One region of the Pseudomonas sp. LBUM1662 genome, then DNA from elsewhere that is predicted to be linked to it. Evidence: predicted binding sites of a transcription regulator. Region 1 holds the regulator's gene; each other region holds the start of a gene.

Region 1 (5,058 bases):
GAGTCGACGCGACGTTCACCCTTGCGCAGGATGTCGAACACGTTCTCGGCGATGTGACAGCACTCCACCAGCTCGTTGAGCTGGAGGAAGCCGGCGCCCCCTTTTACAGTGTGAAAACCGCGAAAAATTGCATTGAGCAAATCCGCATCATCCGGTCGGCTTTCCAGCTCGACCAGCTGTTCGGACAGTTGCTCTAGAATCTCGCCGGCCTCAACCAGGAAATCCTGAAGGATCTCTTCATCGGCGCCGAAGCTCATTAAGGGGGTGCTCCTACAGGTCTAAAAACCTAAAAAACCTAAAATGCTAAAACTCTAAAATCCTAGGCTGGATAACAAATCGTCCACATCGTCCTGACCGGACACAACGTCTTCTCTTTTATCGGCATGAATCTGCGGACCTTCACCCTGAGAGAGATGTTTTTGCGGATCTTTTTCAGCAAGCATCGCATCACGGTCATGTTCGATACCCGCAAAGCGGTCTACCTGACTGGCCATGAGCACGAGCTTGAGCAGGTTGCTTTCAACTTCGGTGACCAATTGGGTCACGCGCTTGATCACCTGACCGGTGAGGTCCTGGTAATCCTGGGCCAGCAGAATGTCGTTGAGGTTGCTCGACACCGTGCGATTGTCTTCGCTGCTGCGTGTCAGGAAACCGTCGACCCGCCGGGCCAGTTCGCGGAACTCTTCAGCCCCGACTTCACGACGCATGAACCGCCCCCAATCCGTGCTCAACGCCTGGGCTTCTTCGCTCAGGCTGTTGACCAGCGGCGTGGCGTTTTCCACCAGGTCCATGGTGCGGTTGGCGGCGGCTTCGGTCAGCTTGACCACATACCCCAGGCGCTCGGTGGCGTCCGTGATCTGCGACACTTCCTCGGCTTGCGGCATGTTCGGGTCAATCTGGAAATTGACGATCGCGCTATGCAGCTCGCGAGTGAGCTTGCCCACTTCCTGATACAGGCCGCGGTCACGGGTCTGATTGAGCTCATGGATCAGTTGCACCGCGTCGCCGAACCTGCCTTTTTCAAGGCTTTCGACCAGTTCGACCGCGTGTTTTTTCAGGGTCGATTCAAAATCGCCCAGTGAAGATTCTTTATGCTCCATAGCTCCCCCGTGGCGCAGTGGATCAACCGATGCGTTCGAAAATCTTCTCGATTTTTTCTTTCAACGCCTGGGCCGTGAAGGGTTTGACCACATAGCCGTTAACACCGGCCTGGGCCGCTTCGATAATCTGCTCGCGCTTGGCTTCTGCAGTCACCATCAGCACTGGCAGGTGCTTGAGCTTTTCATCGGCGCGTACGTGGCGCAGCAGATCGATACCGGTCATGCCAGGCATGTTCCAGTCCGTTACCAGAAAGTCGATGCTCCCGCTGTTGAGAACCGGAATGGCGGTAGTGCCATCGTCAGCCTCGACCGTGTTGGTGAACCCAAGGTCACGCAACAGGTTTTTTATGATCCGCCGCATCGTTGAGAAGTCATCAACGATGAGGATTTTCATGTTCTTGTCCAATTCGACCTCCAAGCAGTCTTAAACGCGCCCAGCACCTGGACGCGCCATTTCAATCAATCCGGCAATGCATTCGATGACTGTCTGGAGCACAACAGATCGCGACCGGTGCAGTTCAACACCCCACCGGTCTCGTTCGCAGTGTCCCCACACTGCCTTCAGCGCGCTCGCCACTCCCCCAAACGCCCCCGCAAACGGGCCGCGCACTGGCTATGTAACTGGCTGACCCGCGATTCGCTGACCCCCAGGACCTCACCGATTTCCTTGAGGTTCAGCTCTTCGTCGTAGTACAGCGCCAACACCAGTCGCTCACGCTCCGGCAAATTGGCAATCGCGTCCGCCAGCGCAGCCTGGAAGCGTTCATCTTCCAGATCGCGTGACGGCTCAAGATGTGCACTCGCGCCATCCTCATGCAGCCCTTCGTGTTCGCCGTCCTGCAACAGATCGTCGAAACTGAATAACCGGCTGCCCAGGGTGTCGTTCAAAATCCCGTAATAATCGTCGAGACTCAATTGGAGTTCGGCCGCAACCTCATGATCTTTAGCGTCACGACCGGTTTTAGCTTCAATCGAGCGAATTGCGTCGCTGACCATGCGGGTATTGCGGTGGACCGAACGTGGAGCCCAGTCCCCCTTGCGCACTTCATCGAGCATCGCGCCGCGGATTCGAATGCCCGCGTACGTCTCGAAACTCGCGCCTTTGCTGGCGTCATATTTGGTCGATACTTCAAGCAGGCCGATCATCCCGGCCTGGATCAGGTCTTCAACCTGAACACTGGCCGGCAGACGGGCCAGCAAGTGGTAAGCAATGCGTTTGACCAGTGGCGCGTAACGCTCGATCAGCTCGTACTGCGCGTCACGTGCCGACTTCTTGTAGAGGTTGTAGCCACTGGCTGTCATAGGACGGGTCCTGCAGTCTGTTGCACGAGGCGCTCGACGAAAAACTCCAGGTGCCCACGCGGGTTGGCAGGCAACGGCCAGGTGTCGACCTTCTGCGCGATCGCCTTGAACGCCAGGGCACACTTGGAACGCGGGAAGGCTTCGTAGACGGCACGCTGCTTCTGCACGGCCTTGCGCACGCTTTCGTCGTAAGGCACCGCGCCGACGTATTGCAGGGCGACGTCGAGGAAGCGATCCGTGACCTTGGTCAACTTGGCGAATAGGTTGCGACCTTCCTGCGGGCTCTGGGCCATGTTGGCCAGGACGCGGAAGCGGTTCATGCCGTAATCGCGGTTCAGCAGTTTGATCAGCGCGTAGGCATCGGTAATCGAGGTCGGCTCGTCGCAGACCACCAGCAAGACTTCTTGCGCGGCGCGAACAAAACTGACTACCGAGTCACCAATACCCGCAGCGGTGTCGATCACCAGGACGTCGAGGTTGTCGCCGATATCGCTGAAAGCCTGGATCAGGCCGGCGTGCTGGGCCGGGCTCAGATGAACCATGCTCTGCGTGCCGGACGCGGCCGGAACGATGCGAATACCGCCGGGGCCTTGCAACAGAACGTCGCGCAGCTCACAGCGGCCTTCGATCACGTCGGCCAGGGTACGTTTGGGTGTCAGCCCCAGCAGGACGTCGACGTTCGCCAGCCCCAGATCGGCGTCCAGCAGCATGACGCGCCGGCCGAGCTCAGCTAGAGCCAGGGACAAGTTCACTGACACGTTAGTCTTCCCGACGCCACCTTTGCCGCCGGTCACCGCGATCACCTGTACGGGATGCATGCTGCCCATGTTATTTCTTTACCTTGTCTTGCATAGACGGAGGCCACATTACTGGCTGCGCGTTCATAAACTGAACAATGCATGGCAGACCATCGATGTAGGTACAAAAACTGTTCATTAGTACCTCAGCCAACCTGCTTGGTCGGGCTGTGGTAAATATCAGCGAACATGTCAGCCATGGCTTCTTCGCTGGGTTCTTCTTGCATTTGCACGCTTACGGCGCGACTGACCAACTGATGACGACGCGGAAGATGCAAATCATCCGGAATACGCGGGCCATCGGTCAGGTAGGCCACCGGCAATTCATGACTGATCGCCAGGCTCAACACCTCGCCCAGACTTGCCGTTTCATCCAGTTTAGTCAGGATGCAGCCAGCGAGCCCGCAGCGCTTGTAACTGTGATAAGCGGCAGTTAGAACCTGTTTCTGGCTGGTGGTTGCCAAAACCAGATAATTTTTTGACTTGATGCCACGTCCGGCCAGGCTTTCGAGCTGCATGCGCAGTGCCGGATCGCTGGCCTGAAGGCCCGCGGTATCGATCAGCACCACGCGTTTGCGCAGTAATGGTTCCAGCGCCTGCACCAGCGATTGCCCCGGATCGACGTGGGTTACCGACACGTTGAGAATCCGGCCCAGGGTCTTCAATTGTTCCTGAGCACCGATACGGTAGCTGTCCATGCTCACCAGCGCGATGTTTTGCGCGCCGTATTTGAGAACATAGCGGGCCGCGAGCTTGGCCAGGGTGGTGGTCTTGCCCATGCCGGCAGGGCCGACCATGGCAATCACGCCGCCCTCTTCCAGCGGCTCGACTTCCGGCGTGGCAATCATCCGCGCCAGGTGCGCCAGCAACATGCGCCAGGCCTGACGGGGTTCGTCAATGTCGGTAATCATCGCCAGCAAGTCGCGGGACAACGGGCCGGACAGGCCTATACGTTGCAGGCGACGCCAGAGATTGGCCTGGGCCGGACGGCTGCCTTGCAGCTGATTCCAGGCCAGGGAGCCGAGTTGCACTTCCATCAGTTCGCGCAGGCTGTTGAGCTCGAAACGCATCGAGTCGAACGCCCGTGGATCAACGCCGCCAGCAGCAGGTGCCGGAGCTGGAGCGGAGCGACGAGGCTCGGCATACGTCGGTTCGATCAGCGGCTCGGCGGCGGTCAACGGCAGGCCGGCGAACAACTGGCGATTGGTGGTCTTGTCGCCTTCGGTTTCGCCTTCGCCACGCAGGCTCAATTCAGCCTGGGCAGTCACGATCCGCGACTGGGTCTTGCGCAGCTCGTCCTCGAGTTCCATGTTCGGAACACGTGGGGCCAGCGCCGACAATTTGTAATCCAGGGCAGCCGTCAGCTCGACACCACCGGCGATCCGGCGATTGCCAATAATGGCGGCATCAGCGCCCAGCTCATCACGAACCAGTTTCATGGCCTGACGCATATCGGCGGCGAAAAAACGCTTAACTTGCATAAACCACTACCTCAGCCGTTGGGCCCTACTGTCGCAACGATGGTCACTTGCTTGTTGTCAGGAATTTCCTGGTAAGCCAACACATGCAAACCCGGGACTGCCAGTCGGCCGAATCGCGAAAGCATCGCGCGAACCGGACCGGCTACCAGCAGAATCACCGGTTGACCTTGCATTTCCTGACGCTGCGCCGCATCGATCAACGAGCGTTGCAGTTTCTCAGCCATGCTTGGCTCCAGCAGAACACCCTCTTCCGAGCCTTGTCCTGCCTTCTGAAGACTATTGAGCAATATCTGTTCCAACCTTGGCTCCAGCGTGATAACTGGTAGCTCGGAGTCAGTCCCTACAATGCTTTGGACGATTGCGCGGGAAACGCCGACG
Region 2 (5,058 bases), 1.7 Mb from region 1:
AGGGGTTTGCGGATGATGCGATGAATAATGTGTTGAAGCTGTTTGTGTAGGGCTTTGGTTCAGCGGTGACTTTCCTACCGCTTTCGCGGGCAAGTCTCGCTCCTACAAGGGCATCGAAACCCTGTAGGAGCGAGGCTTGCCTGCGAAGAACGATAACGCGGTCTGTTAGAACTCCATCAGATCTTGAAGCTATCCACCAACTGCTTCAACCGGTTCGCCTGCAACGACAACGCATCGCAATCCTTCAACGTTTCATTGAGGTTCGCCACGCTCTGCTGGTTCAGCAAGTTGATCTGGTTAACGTCGACGTTGAGGGTTTCCACCACCGCCGTCTGCTCTTCGGTCGCCGCGGCCACCGACTGGTTCATGCCGTCGATTTCGCCGATGCGCTGGGTCACGCTGACCAGTCGCAGGCCCGCCTGGTTCGCCACTTCGACGGTCTCTTCGCTGGAGACCTGACTCGCGTTCATGGTGGTCACCGCTTCGCGAGAACCGATCTGCAGCGAGGTGATCATCTTATGGATCTCTTCCGCCGACTCCTGCGTGCGATGCGCCAGGTTGCGCACTTCGTCCGCCACCACCGCAAACCCACGACCGGCTTCACCGGCACGCGCCGCTTCGATGGCGGCGTTAAGCGCGAGCAAGTTGGTCTGCTGGGAGATGCCTTTGATCACATCGAGAATGTGCCCGATGTTATCGGTGCTCGCGTTCAGGGTTTCGATCTGGGTGCAGGACAGGCTGATTTTCTGCGACAGCTCGGTCATGGCCAGGATGGTTTTTTCCACCACCTGACGACCGTCGTCCGCCTGCTCGCTCGCACCGCTGGCGTGCTGCGAAGCATCGGCGGCATTGCGGGCGATTTCCTGAGTAGCGGCGCCCAGTTGATTTATCGCCGCCGCCACACTGTTGGTGCGCGCGCTTTGTTCGTCGGAGCCGACGATCGAGGCGTTGGATGATGCCATCACCCGTTGCGACAAATCGTGGACCTGACGGGTCGCCGAGGACACTTCGGAAATCGAGGCGTGAATCCGCTCCACGAACTGGTTGAACGAACCGCCCAACTCACCGAATTCGTCTTTGCTTTCCACGGCCAGACGACGGGTCAGGTCGCCCTCGCCCTGGGCGATGTCCTGCATCGCGCGGCCCATGGTGGTCAGTGGACGCATCAACACATTGATCAGCAGGCTCAGCAGCACCGCAATAACGCTCACGGCGATAAACATTGCGATCAGCGCCGAGGTACGGAATTGGCTCAGAGGCGCGTAGGCCTTGTCCTTGTCGATCGACAGACCGATGTACCACTCGGCATTCGGCAAACCACTCACCGGGGTGAACGAAAGGATGCGGTCCTGCTTGTTCAGAGTGACGTCCTGATTACCCTTCTCGATGCGCACGCCAGAGTTCGGGTAGATGTCCTTCAGGTTTTTCATCACCTGGTCTTTGTCCGGACTGACGATCACCTGACCGTCGGCGCTGACCAGGAACGCGTGGCCTATGCCACCGAAGTCCACCGAGTTGATGATCTTCACCAGGGTTTCCAGGCTCAGGTCACCACCGACGACACCGAGCAATTCGCCGTTCTTTTTCACCGGCATGGCGATGGTCACCACCAAGCCACCGACCGCGGCCATATACGGCGGCGTCAGCATGGTTTTGTCGGCGGCCACGGCTTGTTTGTACCAGGGACGCTGACGCGGATCATAACCGTCCGGCATCTTCGCGTCGGGGCGTTGGGTGAACACCCCATTGGCCTGGCCAACATAGGTGAACTGGAAGTTAGAGGTGAAGGCCGGTTGATCAACCAGGCCTGGAAGGTCCGCGCTGGCGCCTTGATGAGCGACGTTCTGTGCGAGGTTTTCCAGGACCAGTACACGGCCGCTCATCCAGTTCTGCACACTGCTGGCGGTCAGGTCGCCGGCTTGCTGGACGGAGGACTCGAGGTTTTGCCGGATGGTGTTTCGCTGCAGATAGTCGTTGTACAAAGTGAACAACGCAAAAGCCAGCACCACGACGCCAGAGGCGGCCAGAAGGATTTTATGGCTGAATTTGAGATTCATTTCATGGGACTTCTTATGCAAAAAGTGGGGATGCGTTCCAGGTGCAACATTCCATGTAACAGCGCAGGCGGCTTTCTCCGGCCGCTCTACTTTGGTGCACGCATGTCTCCCCAGTCTGTCGGCACCAGTCGGAGAAATCTTAGGGCTTTGTAGGATTTGCCCGGTATTCCCGCCGAACGGTGTGCCAGAGCGGTTGAATAGCTTTTTGTGATGACAGTTGTTCGACCGGCAGTTGCAAATTCCGTAACCCTTGATGACAATGCGACCAATTATCATTTGTGACGTTCAGGCTGTCGCGTTCATGTCCTCTCCTGAGTTTGCAGCACAGTCATCCGCATGCTTGCAGGACTTAAGCCGAAAGTGCATCAGGCTTTTGTGCTGGCGCTTTGCGATGGACTTACCCACAAGCAGGTTGCCGAGCAGATGGGTTTGTCCCTGCGTTCGATGGAACGTTAATTCGCTGATGCGCTGTATCACTTCTATGTCTTGCGGTATGAAGCGTGATGCCTGTGGATAACTCGTTACTGCACCGAAGCGGTGAACTTCATCAGCAGGTGGTCAAACAGGCCATCAATTGGCTGCTGCGACTGCGCAACAACGCAGCTAATCCGAGGCTGCGCCAGCAATGCGATGTCTGGCGCGCGGAGCATTTCGAACACGAATTAGCCTGGCAGCGGGTGCAGTCCCTGCAAGCCGAGTTGAGCAGTAATCTGCGCGCCGTGCCCGGCGCTCAAGTCGCCTTCAACACGTTGGAAAACAGTGCCCAGGGATTGGGACGACGACAGGCTCTGAAGCTGCTGTCCGGTGCATTGTTGATGGGTTCGGCGGCGTGGCTGGGAAAGGATGCGGTGGGTTGGCAACAGTGGACCGCCGACTTCGCCACCGCCACGGGCGAGCGCCGCGGCTTCCAATTGCCCGACGGCACCCGCCTGGAACTCAACACCGCCAGTGCGGTGGATCTCGATTACACCGCGCAACAACGGCTGATCAAACTGACGCGCGGCGAAATCATCGTGACCTGCGGCGGGATCGACGAGGCGTCTTCATTTGATCGACCGTTGCGGGTGCAAAGTCGTCACGGCGTGTACGAAGGTGTGGCCGCGCGATTCATCCTACGTCAGGACGATGACTGCACACGGCTCAGCGTCACCAGCGGCTTGGTCGCGATTCATTCGCCGCGGGCCGCTGGCGGAGAGCCGATACGGGTGCAGGCCGGACAGAGTTACTTGATCGATCACAAACAGGCGAAGCCGGCTCCACCGCTGGATATGGATGCCGGCGCGTGGGTCGATGGCCTGATCGTTACCCGCAACATTCGCCTGGGTGACTTTCTCAATGAAGTCGCACGCTACCGACACGGTTATCTGACGTGTTCAGCGGACATTGCCGACTTGCGGCTGTCCGGAGTCTTCCGTCTGGAGAACACCGATAAGCTACTGGCGATCCTGCCGCAAACCCTGCCGGTGCAGTTGCGCTACCGTACTCGCTGGTGGGTGATACTGGAGCGGCACGTCTGAATTTTTTTGGCGGGCTTTCCGTGCACGCCCGGCTTAGTCAGTAAGCGATTTAACTCTGACTTCAGCGACTTCCTACGGAAACCTACAATGACTGTGCGCGTCATCGGTAAGAATCTTCCTTGTTTCACTGCGGCCACTGCATTTTGCGCCACGCCGTTCGCGCGGCGCTGTTCTCGACCGCCCTGGGTGTCGCTCAGTGGTTTGGGCCTGGACACCGTGAGCCAGTCTGGGGTAATGCTTTTAGGGTTCCCAGAAAGACAAAACCCCTGTCTGCGTTAGCAGACAGGGGTTTCGGAATTCAATCTTGACGATGACCTACTCTCACATGGGGAAACCCCACACTACCATCGGCGATGCATCGTTTCACTGCTGAGTTCGGGATGGGATCAGGTGGTTCCAATGCTCTATGGTCGTCAAGAAATTCTGTGACCAGCCCGTTACGGTCGTAACGTGCCAGCAAAATTGGTGACTTCTACTAAAACAAAACCCCTACCTGCATACGCAGATAGGGGTTTCGGAATTTAATCTTGACGATGACCTACTCTCACATGGGGAAACCCCACACTACCATCGGCGATGCATCGTTTCACTGCTGAGTTCGGGATGGGATCAGGTGGTTCCAATGCTCTATGGTCGTCAAGAAATTCGGTAGCCAGGTCGTGGGCCCTTACGGGTTCACGCTCCAGCGAATGGGTATGTGATAGATCGGGTGTTTTGTGAGTTCTCGAACTTTCGGTTCGTTTCGTCTTCACACACCGCAATCTGGTGCTCTTTCGCTTTTGGGCTCGAAGCAAGCAAATTGCTTGGGTGTTATATGGTCAAGCCTCACGGGCAATTAGTATTGGTTAGCTCAACGCCTCACAGCGCTTACACACCCAACCTATCAACGTCGTAGTCTTCGACGGCCCTTCAGGGGACTCAAGGTCCCAGTGAGATCTCATCTTGAGGCTAGTTTCCCGCTTAGATGCTTTCAGCGGTTATCTATTCCGAACATAGCTACCCGGCAATGCCACTGGCGTGACAACCGGAACACCAGAGGTTCGTCCACTCCGGTCCTCTCGTACTAGGAGCAGCCCCTCTCAAATCTCAAACGTCCACGGCAGATAGGGACCGAACTGTCTCACGACGTTCTAAACCCAGCTCGCGTACCACTTTAAATGGCGAACAGCCATACCCTTGGGACCGGCTTCAGCCCCAGGATGTGATGAGCCGACATCGAGGTGCCAAACACCGCCGTCGATATGAACTCTTGGGCGGTATCAGCCTGTTATCCCCGGAGTACCTTTTATCCGTTGAGCGATGGCCCTTCCATACAGAACCACCGGATCACTAAGACCTACTTTCGTACCTGCTCGACGTGTCTGTCTCGCAGTCAAGCGCGCTTTTGCCTTTATACTCTACGACCGATTTCCGACCGGTCTGAGCGCACCTTCGTACTCCTCCGTTACTCTTTAGGAGGAGACCGCCCCAGTCAAACTACCCAC
Region 3 (5,058 bases), 3.2 Mb from region 1:
CCGCTGAGGCCGGTTTTTTTATGGGCGGAAGAAACGCAGGTCTCTGTAGGAGCCGGCTCGCTGGCGATGAACGATGACGCGATCTTCATGTTAAACCGCGTCGCCTGCATCGCGAGCAGGCTCGCTCCACATCAGTCGTTGAAGTCTTCCCAGCCGCCCATTTGTTTCCAGCGATTGACGATGCCGCAGAACAGCTCGGCCGTTTTCTCGGTGTCGTAGCGAGCCGAGTGAGCCTCGCGACCGTCAAAGTCGATGTCCGCCGCCTGGCAAGCCTTGGCCAGTACGGTTTGACCGTAAGCCAGGCCGGCGAGGGTCGCGGTATCGAAGCTGGAGAACGGATGAAACGGGTTACGTTTCATGTCCAGACGCGCGACAGCAGCGTTGAGGAAGCCCAGGTCGAAGCTGCTGTTGTGCCCGACCAGGATCGCTCGTTTGCAGCCGTTGGCTTTCAGGGCCTTGCGGATGCCACGGAAGATATCGGTCAGGGCCGCTTCTTCGCTCACTGCCATACGCAGCGGATGATCGAGCTTGATTCCGGTGAATTCCAGCGCAGCCGCTTCAATGTTCGCGCCTTCAAAAGGCTCGACGCGGAAGAAATAGGTGTGATCGGGGTACACAAACCCTTTTTCATCCATGGCGATGGTGGTCGCGGCGATTTCCAGCAAGGCGTCAGTGGCAGAGTTGAAACCACCGGTTTCAACGTCGACAACAACTGGCAGGTATCCACGGAAGCGCTCGGCCATCGGGTGGCGCGAACCACCTCCGCCGCCTTGACCGTCCTGTTCGTCGTCGAAATGGTCTTCACTCACGCGTGTTCCTCCAGCAGGCGCCAGCGCAGTTTTTCACCGGCGCGCAGCGGGATTACGGTCAGCTCGCCAAATGGCAGGCTGGTTGGGGCGGTCCACTCATCGCGGACCAGGGTGATGCGATCGGTGTTCGCCGGCAGGCCATAGAAGCGCGGGCCGTTGAGGCTGGCGAAGGCTTCGAGCTTGTCCAGCGCATTGCGTTGTTCGAAGGCTTCGGCGTACATCTCGATTGCCGCATAAGCGGTGTAGCAACCGGCACAACCGCAAGCCGCTTCTTTGGCGTGCTGGGCATGGGGTGCCGAGTCGGTGCCGAGGAAGAACTTGTCGCTGCCGCTGGTGGCGGCATCTAGCAGGGCTTCCTGATGGGTGTTGCGCTTGAGGATCGGCAGGCAATAGAAGTGCGGCCGAATCCCGCCCACCAGCATGTGGTTGCGGTTGTACAGCAGGTGATGCGCGGTGATGGTCGCGCCAACGTTGGCCGAAGCCTCGTTGACGAACTGCACGGCGTCTGCGGTGGTGATGTGTTCGAACACCACTTTGAGCGTCGGGAAACGCTCGACCACACGACGCATGTGCTCATCGATGAAGATTTTTTCGCGGTCGAACACGTCGACGTCGCCACGGGTGACTTCACCGTGAATCAGCAAGGGCATCCCGACGTCGGCCATGGCCTCGAGTGCAGGGAAGATCTTGTCGATACTGGTGACGCCAGAGTCCGAGTTGGTGGTCGCGCCGGCCGGGTACAGCTTGGCGGCGTAGACAAAACCGCTGGCCTTGGCCTCGCGAATTTCGTCGGGCTGGGTGCGGTCGGTCAGGTACAGCACCATCAACGGTTCGAAACGACTGCCGGCCGGGCGTGCAGCGAGAATCCGCTGGCGATAGCCGTCGGCTTCAGCGGCGTTACGCACCGGAGGTACCAGGTTGGGCATGATGATGGCGCGACCAAAGGTGCGCGCGACATCCGCAACGGTATTGGTCAACACAGCACCATCGCGAAGATGAATATGCCAGTCGTCGGGACGCAGCAGGGTCAGGCGGTCGGACATGAGGGGATTCCAGGCGGGTCAAACTCTGGGGAATGCTACCGGAAAAGACTCTCTCAGGCACTCGCTATCAAGTTTTGCAGGAAGCTTCCGATATCCAACAGGTATGCCGTAAATATGTGTATCGGTCTTTTTGTTGTAGAAGCCAGTGGAGCCTCCCGTGCGCCAGCGTTATTTAGCCTTGCTCAGTGTGTTTGCCAGCCTCCCTGCGATGGCGCTCACTTTCCAGACGCGTCTGGAGAGCATCGAGTGGACGGTCGAAGGTGACAAGTTCGAATGCCGCCTGACTCAACCGATCACCGATTTCGGGTCGGGTGAATTCGTGCGCCGCGCCGGCGAGCAGGCGACGTTTCGTCTCAAAGCCTACAACGCGATGATCGGCGGCGGTTCCGCGACCTTGCTGGCGGCCGCTGCGCCGTGGCAACCGGGACGTGGCGACATCAACCTGGGTTCGGTGAGAATCGGCAGCGGCAACGTCTTGTTCAACAGTTCGCAGGTTCAGGCCGGGCGCCTGATCAGCGGGTTGATGGACGGCCGCAGCCCGGTCATCCGGCATTCCTCTGGCGATGGCCGCGTGTCTGAAGTGCGCCTGCTGCCGGTCAAGTTCAGCAAGGCCTTCAACGACTATCAGAGCTGCGTTGCGAAACTGCTGCCGAAGAATTTCGAGCAGGTCAAACAGTCCGAGATAGGCTTCCCGGGTGAAGGCGTGGATCTCGATCCGCAAGCCAAGGCGCAGCTGCAGGTGATGCTGGAGTTCATGAAGGCGGATCCGACGGTCAATCACATCGAACTCGACGGGCACTCAGACAACAGCGGCAATCGCCTGACCAACCGCGAGCTGTCACGCCGCCGGGCGCTGGCGGTCATGGACTATTTCAAGGCCAATGGCATCCAGGAATCGCAGATCACCATGCGTTTCCACGGTGAGCGTTATCCTGTGGCGCCGAACACCAACGCCAGCAACCGTGCGAAAAATCGCCGGGTCGCCGTGCGCCTGGAACGGGTAGCGCCGACCGAGAAAGTCGCGCCTCAAGTCGCTACGGGCAGCACACCGGCTACTTCCTGACTCGCCGGTCATCGTCGCGCGTTCGACAGAATCTGTCGCTTCGTCGTCATAAGCTGTCGCGCCTCTGTAAATTATTCCGTATGACCGGTAGACTTCACGGCTTTCCGTAGAACCCCGTGGAGTGATGGCATGGCGGACGTAAACAAGGTCGTTCTGGCGTATTCCGGCGGCCTGGACACTTCGGTGATCCTCAAGTGGCTGCAGGATACTTATAACTGTGAAGTGGTGACCTTTACCGCTGACCTGGGTCAGGGCGAAGAGGTCGAACCTGCACGCGCCAAGGCTCAGGCCATGGGCGTGAAAGAGATCTACATCGACGATCTGCGCGAAGAATTCGTGCGTGATTTCGTTTTCCCGATGTTCCGCGCCAACACCGTTTACGAAGGCGAGTACCTGCTGGGTACTTCCATCGCTCGTCCGTTGATCGCCAAACGCCTGATCGAAATCGCCAACGAAACCGGCGCTGACGCCATTTCCCACGGCGCCACCGGCAAGGGCAACGATCAGGTTCGTTTCGAACTGGGCGCCTACGCACTCAAGCCAGGCGTGAAAGTGATCGCCCCTTGGCGCGAGTGGGACCTGCTCTCCCGTGAAAAGCTGATGGATTATGCTGAAAAGCACAACATCCCGATCGAGCGTCACGGCAAGAAAAAATCCCCGTACTCGATGGATGCCAACCTGCTGCACATCTCCTATGAAGGCGGCGTGCTGGAAGACACCTGGACCGAGCACGAAGAAGACATGTGGAAATGGACCGTCTCCCCGGAGAAGGCTCCAGACAAGGCGCAGTACCTGGAACTGACCTACCGCAACGGCGACATCGTGGCACTGGACGGCGTCGAAATGACTCCGGCCACCGTGCTGGCGACCCTGAACCGTATCGGTGGCGAACACGGTATCGGCCGTCTCGACATCGTCGAGAACCGTTACGTGGGCATGAAGTCCCGTGGCTGCTACGAAACTCCTGGCGGCACCATCATGCTGCGCGCTCACCGTGCGATCGAATCGATCACCCTGGACCGCGAAGTGGCTCACCTCAAAGACGAGCTGATGCCTAAATACGCCAGCCTGATCTACACCGGTTACTGGTGGAGCCCTGAGCGTCTGATGCTGCAACAGATGATCGATGCGTCCCAGGCACACGTGAACGGCGTTGTGCGCCTGAAGCTGTACAAGGGCAATGTGATCGTCACCGGTCGCAAGTCCGACGAATCGTTGTTCGATGCCAACATCGCGACCTTCGAAGAAGACGGCGGCGCCTACAACCAAGCCGACGCGGCGGGCTTTATCAAGCTCAACGCCTTGCGCATGCGCATTGCTGCAAACAAAGGCCGGAAGCTTTTCTGAGACCTTTGAAGCTGCAACGACGGTAATGGAAATGTGGCCTTGTCGGTGACAAGGCCACATTTCTGAAAGAGGGATTTTTCCTGCCGGGCATCATGTTTCAACTTTCTTGTTGTTGTTCCAAATACGCTTTTGTCTGCTTTTGCCCTCCGATTGCCCTTCGAGAGCTGTCTTCTGCCATGGGCACTCAAGCCATCATCGTCATGCCATGTGAGCTCAAATTGTAGGCAACCCAGAACGCAGTGCTGTTGCGTTTCTTTGTTTGTTTCGAATGCTTGTGTGCGCCTTCCTTCAGCAATGCCTCTGAATCTGTACACGTGAGAAACACGATCACGCGCGCAGGGTTTTCCTGTGGTTGCTGGACCTTTTCCATCAGGGTGTTGAAATCCATTTTGCTGCTCATCCATCGTGCGTCGACGATGTGCAGATCCTTTAGCAGCACCGTTGAGCGTACGTGATGCTCAATCAACGGCTCAGGTGTGCCACCTTGTGGTTGATCGATATCGCTCATGGCCCTTATGAAATGCTTTCCTTTTTCAAAATCAGAGGGCGCGTAAAGCGATCTATAGTTGAAGTTAAGTGTGACGAAGAACAGGAAGAGCAAGTAAAAAGGGAAGCTGATAAGGAACCAGATATAGATCTCTCGTTCCTCATTGCCAAGAAAGGGAAGAGAGACAGCGGCTGAAGTTTCAGACAGGGTCGCAAATATCGCAATGATGGTCATGGGGTTGGTAATTCTTGTTTTGAATTTGTTCATGTTGTTTGCTCATGAAAGATTATCTTTTCTCGATGGGTTGAT

What was found. Region 1 encodes FliA, which starts transcription of late flagellar genes. Its sites were predicted from a motif close to CTAAAGTTTNNNNNNNNNNNGCCGNTAA; they were not measured.
Region 2: the regulator FliA is predicted to act here: its motif matches at 2,173-2,200, upstream of ACA049_RS00625 (methyl-accepting chemotaxis protein).
Region 3: the regulator FliA is predicted to act here: its motif matches at 1,919-1,946, upstream of ACA049_RS24375 (flagellar protein MotY).

The regions. Positions count from the first base shown of each region.
Region 1 covers NZ_CP166793.1:1,853,887-1,858,944, reverse strand. The annotation lists gene ACA049_RS08290 (chemotaxis protein CheA) at 1-257, opposite strand, end outside; gene ACA049_RS08285 (protein phosphatase CheZ) at 312-1,100, opposite strand; gene ACA049_RS08280 (chemotaxis response regulator CheY) at 1,123-1,494, opposite strand; gene fliA (RNA polymerase sigma factor FliA) at 1,662-2,402, opposite strand; gene fleN (flagellar synthesis regulator FleN) at 2,399-3,229, opposite strand; gene flhF (flagellar biosynthesis GTPase FlhF) at 3,346-4,680, opposite strand; gene flhA (flagellar biosynthesis protein FlhA) at 4,692-5,058, opposite strand, start outside.
Region 2 covers NZ_CP166793.1:121,525-126,582, reverse strand. The annotation lists gene ACA049_RS00630 (SRPBCC family protein) at 1-50, shown strand, start outside; gene ACA049_RS00625 (methyl-accepting chemotaxis protein) at 177-2,057, opposite strand; partial or broken gene ACA049_RS00620 (sigma factor-like helix-turn-helix DNA-binding protein) at 2,382-2,513, shown strand; gene ACA049_RS00615 (FecR domain-containing protein) at 2,561-3,574, shown strand; rRNA gene rrf (5S ribosomal RNA) at 3,877-3,992, opposite strand; rRNA gene rrf (5S ribosomal RNA) at 4,100-4,215, opposite strand; rRNA gene ACA049_RS00600 (23S ribosomal RNA) at 4,389-5,058, opposite strand, start outside.
Region 3 covers NZ_CP166793.1:5,368,931-5,373,988, reverse strand. The annotation lists gene rnt (ribonuclease T) at 132-809, opposite strand; gene pyrC (dihydroorotase) at 806-1,852, opposite strand; gene ACA049_RS24375 (flagellar protein MotY) at 2,010-2,915, shown strand; gene ACA049_RS24370 (argininosuccinate synthase) at 3,045-4,262, shown strand; gene ACA049_RS24365 (hypothetical protein) at 4,447-5,016, opposite strand.